2 regions of the Clostridium sp. DL1XJH146 genome follow, and region 2 is predicted to be linked to the other one. Evidence: riboswitches for the same ligand, from Rfam matches in the RefSeq annotation. Region 2 holds a riboswitch; the other holds the start of a gene.
The links. Region 2 has a riboswitch for glycine ahead of gcvT (glycine cleavage system aminomethyltransferase GcvT). Riboswitches for the same ligand answer to the same signal wherever they lie in the genome.
Positions count from the first base shown of each region.

Region 1: linked by a shared signal. The riboswitch ahead of ACVHXK_RS07880 (alanine/glycine:cation symporter family protein) and the one ahead of gcvT (glycine cleavage system aminomethyltransferase GcvT) in region 2 are both predicted to bind glycine.

Region 1 is NZ_JBTVVN010000012.1:31,879-35,309, reverse strand. It holds gene ACVHXK_RS07895 (mechanosensitive ion channel family protein) at 1-489, opposite strand, end outside; gene ACVHXK_RS07890 (hypothetical protein) at 800-1,075, shown strand; gene ACVHXK_RS07885 (hypothetical protein) at 1,178-1,465, shown strand; glycine riboswitch at 1,668-1,748, shown strand; glycine riboswitch at 1,947-2,045, shown strand; gene ACVHXK_RS07880 (alanine/glycine:cation symporter family protein) at 2,100-3,431, shown strand, end outside.
Region 2 is NZ_JBTVVN010000017.1:57,658-61,088, reverse strand. It holds gene ACVHXK_RS10035 (serine hydroxymethyltransferase) at 1-919, opposite strand, end outside; gene gcvT (glycine cleavage system aminomethyltransferase GcvT) at 943-2,049, opposite strand; glycine riboswitch at 2,146-2,228, opposite strand; glycine riboswitch at 2,232-2,334, opposite strand; gene ACVHXK_RS10025 (hypothetical protein) at 2,797-3,426, shown strand.

The DNA of each region.
Region 1 (3,431 bases), on a different contig from region 2:
TAAAATATTATCAACTTTCAAATTTAACTTTTTATTAATGTTTTTATATAAATTAGAATTCTCAGAAGATAAATTGTGAAGGCCTAAGGCTACAAGGATAATTATTGAAGACCTAAATAAAGATACAAATTTTGAAGTTTGCACAATAGTGCCAGCACTAGTTGAGGAAATTACCGATTCTGTAATATCATATCCAAAACTTGAGGTTAAATATTTAATAGATAGATAAAGACCAAGTATGGTGAAAAATATTGATAATGGTTTTTCAAAGGATATAAGAATTATTTCGTCTAGGTTAGTTTTTGTTTTCTTGCTTATTTTTAATAGACGACTAAATATATATCTTGTGAAAATCTTTCTAAACAAAACAAAGAATAAAAAAATTAATAGAGCTATTATAACTATTTTGAGATTATTAAATGTAATAAATTGATAAATATAAGTTGTTGTATTATTAAAGCTGTCAAATGCTTCTTGTAATACGCTCATTGTAGCACCCCCTAATTAACCATTCTAAATGATTTTGCAATAATTCTCAAGATGATACGCTAAGTAACAGGGGTAATTGCGTTCTTTTTATAAGGCCGCTATTCAATGTAAATACTTCTACTAGGGAAAGCAATTTCTAATTTTTCTTCTTTTAGTATTTATAATATTTTGAAATTTATATATTCTTTATTGAAGAAATTGCATAAAAAAGAATTTTTTTAATAGCTGTAAGCTTTTTATTACATGTTTATTATGATATAATGTTAAACAGTAATAGTTATTAATTATGAAAATATGATGAGGTGATGTAATGAATAATTTGGATAAAATAATAAAAGATATTGAAAATGGAAAGGCTGATATGCAGCTGATAAATGAGGAAGTTAAAGCACAAGAAAAAGACTTCAGCAAACTTGATGGATTTTCAATGGTCCATAGTTTTAAATTTAATGAAGGCGATAAATTCATTAAATCAATAGTTGAGAAAGATGAACAATTATATTATGTTGAGAGAGATATTTGTGCAGATGAAGATTTTTATGGTACATGTAATTTAGAGTATGATAAAATTTATTTATTGAAATAGCATAATATTCACAAATTAGTCTAAAATTTGTGAATAAGGATGATTTGCTGATATAGTGAATCATCCTTATTTTATTATTTAAATTAAAAGGAGTGACTAAAGATGAATAATGGATTTATTTTTGTATTGTTTGTAGTTGGAGTATTGGAATTAGTATTAGCCTTCGTTAATGAAAAAATATTAAGAAAGAATTACAAAGATAAAAAAATTAAAAACCTTGAAGGGCTTATAAAATGGGAAAAATATTCAAACCTTCTGATAGGTGTATTAATAATTATCTACGGTGTAATATATTTAGTTGACTATACTAATCCAGTAATAAATTATTATGCGCCGGCTTTAGCTGTTATATTTGGTATGAGTTATTTTGGAAGGAAAAGATATATTTAAGCTAGTGATTATGATTTTCTTGCCTTTGGTGAGAAAATCTTTTTTTATACGTACACATATGTTACTTCGATAATTAAGAACATTATTTAAATGCGTGTTGTTTAATTGGGAAATTTATAAATTGTATAAAAGCTTGTATTATTATGAAAATCTATATATAATTATTAATGGTTTATTAATAATAAATTAACAATGTGTTCGGATGAAGATTGTGGGAGAGAGATGGCTTGCCATCCGCCGAAGAGGAAAAACTTTCAGGCACCTATGGGTTTTCAATGTGAAACTTTATTTGTACTTGTCCAAAACTCGGTGAATTTACGAGTTATGGATAAGTGAAAATAATTAGTTGAACTGAAAATCCCAAGAGTTTCTTTATGAAATTTTATCTATACGTTTCCAAAACTCAATGAATTAACGAGTTATAGGTACATATAAATAAGCAGTTTAGTTGGAAACTCTATTTTAGGAGAAAACCGTAATTGGACGAGCCTCTGGAGAGAGCTGATTATTCAGACACCGAAGGAGCAAGATAGTATTATTAACTATCGAATCTCTCAGGTAAAAGGACAGGGGATAGAAATTATGAAAATAATTTTGTCTCCTCCATTATATTAAATTAAGGGAGGATTTTTTAATGACAGGGTTTATGGAAGTATTAAACAAAATTGATTCATTGGTTTGGGGACCACCGTTACTTATTTTATTAGTAGGTACGGGACTTTATCTAACTGTAAGACTTGGGGTATTACAGGTTAAAAAGTTACCACTTGCACTAAAGTATTTATTTTCTAAAGAAAAAAACAATGATGCAGAGGGTGATGTATCATCATTTGCAGCTTTATGTACAGCTTTAGCAGCAACAATAGGAACAGGAAATATTGTTGGTGTCGCAACAGCAATTAAACTTGGTGGACCAGGAGCTTTGTTTTGGATGTGGGTAGCTGCTTTCTTTGGAATGGCTACTAAGTACTCTGAAGCGTTACTTGCAGTAAAATACAGAACCGTTGATGAAAATGGTCAAATGGCTGGTGGACCTATGTATTATTTAGAAAAAGGTCTAGGAAGTAGATTTTTAGCTAAGATGTTTGCAATCTTTGGAGTAGGAGTTGCTTTCTTCGGGATAGGTACATTCCCACAAGTAAATGCAATAGTTGAAGCTGCAGAAATTGTTTTCAACATTCCAATTGTGTTGACAGGAATAGTGTTAATAGTACTGGTATCTCTAGTAACTATAGGAGGCGTAAAGAATATTGCATCAGTGGCTGAAAAAACAGTTCCTTTTATGGCAGTATTTTATGTTATAGGTGCTTTAATAATAATAATAATAAATATTAATTTATTACCAGGAACAATAGCTTTAGTGGTAAAGAGTGCTTTCACTACAACAGCAGCAGCAGGTGGTTTCACTGGAGCAACTGTTATGCTTGCGATGAGAAGTGGTGTTGCTAGAGGAGTATTTTCTAATGAATCTGGTTTAGGTAGTGCACCAATAGCGGCAGCGGCAGCTAAAACTAAATCTTGTGTAAGACAAGGACTTGTATCTATGACAGGTACTTTCTTTGATACAATAATTATTTGTACTATGACTGGACTTGTTTTAATAATGACTGGAGCTTGGAATTCAGAATATGCAGGAACAGCTATGACAAATTATGCTTTTAGTAGTGGGCTTCCTATAGCTATGATAGGACAGTTGATTGTTACGATTGGACTTATTTTCTTTGCTTTTACAACAATACTTGGATGGAATTATTATGGGGAAAGATGTACTGTGTATTTAGTTGGAGTAAAAGGAATTAAACTATATAGAGCAGTATATATAATTTTAGTTGGACTGGGAGTATTTTTACAGTTGATAAATCTAAAATTAGAAATGATCTGGAAAATAGCAGATATAGTAAACGGACTTATGGCGATTCCAAACCTAATTGGATTAATTGGATTAAGTGGAGTTATTATAAATGAA
Region 2 (3,431 bases):
ACACTAGTCTAAATCCGTATTTCATTAATTCTTCACCTAGAGTAGAAGCATTTTTTTTAACTTGTTCAATGTATTCTTTAAAATCATCTTTTAGTGCTTCACCAAAACAAACGGCTTTAGCAGCAATAGTGTGCATTAATGGACCACCTTGTATACCAGGGAAGATTACTTTATCAATAGCTTTAGCATATTCTGCTTTACATAGTATAGCTCCACCTCTTGGTCCTCTTAAAGTTTTGTGGGTTGTAGTTGTAACAAATTCTGCATAGGGAACTGGTGATGGATGGGCACCTGTTGCAACTAAACCAGCAATATGAGCCATATCTACTAATAAGTATGCGCCAACTTCATCAGAAATTTCTCTTAATTTGGCAAAATCAATTTCTCTTGGGTATGCACTAGCACCTGCAACAATCATTTTTGGTTTATGCTCTAAAGCTAAGTTTTTTAAGTTTTCATAATCAATTCTTTCAGTTTCTTCAGATAAACCATAAGAAACGAAATTATATAATATACCAGAAAAGTTTACTTTGCTACCATGAGTAAGATGTCCTCCATGAGTAAGATCCATTCCTAAAACTGTATCACCAGGTTCAAGCATAGCCATATATACTGCCATATTTGCTTGAGACCCTGAGTGTGGTTGAACATTTGCATGTTCTGCACCAAATAGCTCTTTCAGTCTATCCCTTGCTAAATCTTCTGCTTTATCTACAACGAAACATCCACCGTAATATCTTTTGTTTGGATATCCTTCTGCATACTTATTAGTAAGTACTGACCCCATCGCTTCCATTACAGCCTTACTTGTGAAGTTTTCAGATGCAATAAGCTCAATATTATCATGTTGTCTATTTTCCTCTGCACAAATAATTTCATAAAGTTCATTATCTTGTTTTATAAGGTTTTCAAAGTTCATTATAGTCACTCCTAAATTTAGTATTATTTTTTATATTTTTTAGTGTAGAATTTTTTACTAATAACTTTTGCAGCTACAAATTTTTTGCGTATTTTGATTTGAATATGAGTTTCCAGTGCAGTGTATTTAAAATCAATAAGAGCAAGGCCTATTGCTTTCCCAACTGTTGGGGATAAATATCCCGTAGTTACAACACCGATTTTTTCATCATTTGAATATACTTCATAACCATGCCTTGGAATTCCTTTGCCAATTAATTCAAAACCTATAATTTTACGTTGAAGTCCTTCTTTCTTTTGCTTTGTAAGAGCATCTTTTCCAATAAAATTGTCTTTATCAAGTTTTACAAAGAAACCGAGATTAGCTTCAAGAGGAGTTATGTTTTTTGATAATTCATTTCCGTAAAGAGGAAGAGCAGCTTCGAATCTTAGGGTATCTCTACATCCAAGTCCTGCTGGTAGGATGCCATATTCTTCACCAGCTTTCATTAAAGCTTCCCATATTTTTTCAGCATTTTCATTTAAGGTGTATATTTCAAAACCATCTTCACCAGTGTAACCAGTTCTTGATACTAAACACTCAGCTCCAGCAATTTTAACTTTGTCCATAAAGTAGAAGAATTTAATTTCTTCAAGATTAACATTAGTTAACTTTTGAAGTATATTTTCAGCTTTTGGTCCTTGAATTGCAATTTGAGATATTTCATTAGATTTGTTAGAAATCGTTAAGTTATAGTTTGCTTTGTTATCAACCATCCATTGATAGTCTTTTTCTATATTTGCAGCATTTATCACTAGAAGAAAGTTATCATTGCTATGTTTATAGACAATAAGGTCATCTACAACACCACCATTTGGGTAACACATAAAGGTATAAAGTGTTTGATTATTATTTAGGTTACTTAGGTCGTTTGTAATAAGATTTTGAATAAAATCGAAACTTTGTGGCCCTGTGATTTCAACCTCTCCCATGTGTGATACATCAAATAGTCCAGCAGAAGTTCTAACTGCTTCATGTTCTTTTTGAATATCTGAATATTGTACTGGTAGAGCCCAGCCAGAGAAATCAATAATTTTCCCCATATACTTTTCATGCATATTAAACAAGGCAGTCTTTTTTACATTTTCCATTTTTGTAATCCTCCTTAAAAAATTGTAAATTTATAAAAATATATTTTTATAACAAAAAAAGGAATATAACAGGCGCAAAACAAACCTGTCATATTCCTCTGTATTTTTACCTGAGAGTTTTAATACTTAATAAAAAAAGTACCTTTCACCTACGGCGCCACTTAGTGGACTTTCCAGAGTTCCATCCATAAACGATATTTTTGCCTGAAAGTTTCTAAGCTAATTTGACAGTTAACTTATTGCTTCTTCGGCTATCTACTAAAAGATATCTCACGTTTACTTCCTTTGGAGAACTATAATAATTATTAAAATTATAACTATAATATATTATTTTGTCAATATAATAATTAATGTAGAATTTTGTTGATAATTTAATTTTTATTGATGATTTGATTTATTTTGTTCAATAGTTTAGAATTATATTGATTTTGAATTAATTAAATAATTAAACCTGAATTGACTATTGAAAAATTAAGTCAGGCTTTAGAAAAAAGTTTTGATAAAGATAATATTGAATTAAATAGTATTTACGAGAAATATTCTTCATGGGAATAGGGATATGGGCAGACACCTATTTTTCAAATAGAGTATCATAAATAAGGTGACTATGAATATGCTATTTTATGTGACTTAAAAGACAAAAAAGAATATATAGTTAAAGATAAAAGAGTCATTTTAGGAATTAGAGATTATTTTATTCCTTACACTACTGATGGGAATAGATATATAATTTTCGAAGAAGCATATATGGAAGATTGGGAGCTTGAAGAGTCATTTAAGGAAGGTATTAAAAAAGAAGAATTTTACAGAGAAGGATACAGAGAAAGTATAAATATTATAGCTTTAGATAGATTTGTTGGAGAAGTAAAAAATGAATGTGATATAATTTCTTTTAAAGAAATTTATAAAACAGAGCTTACTTCGTGGACAAGGTATTTTGGCATGGATGATGAAAAGATATATTATAGAGTTAAGAATTTTGAAAGCAAAGTTGAAGATATATATTCAATTAGTAAGATAACGTTGGAGACAGAGCTAGTAAGGTCTATAAAATTAAATGATGATGGGTTAAGTGCCTATTATAATTTATGGCACGATGTGAAAAATAGAAACATATATGAGACAAAAATTATTGGAGAAAATAAGAAAATAGTTAATGAAATTTATAATATTAATACTAGTTTTACACTAGATAATAAACGAGAAGATATTGATAGCATAATTGGGGATTACGTGATATCTAGCTTTTGGACTGAAGATGATAATGGAGATAATTATAAAGACTTTGTTAAAATAAAAAATACTAAGAGTGGTGCTACCAATATATACGAAGGAGTCTGTGCAATATTTGAAGATAGTGTGATTTTATTTAAATAAATTTG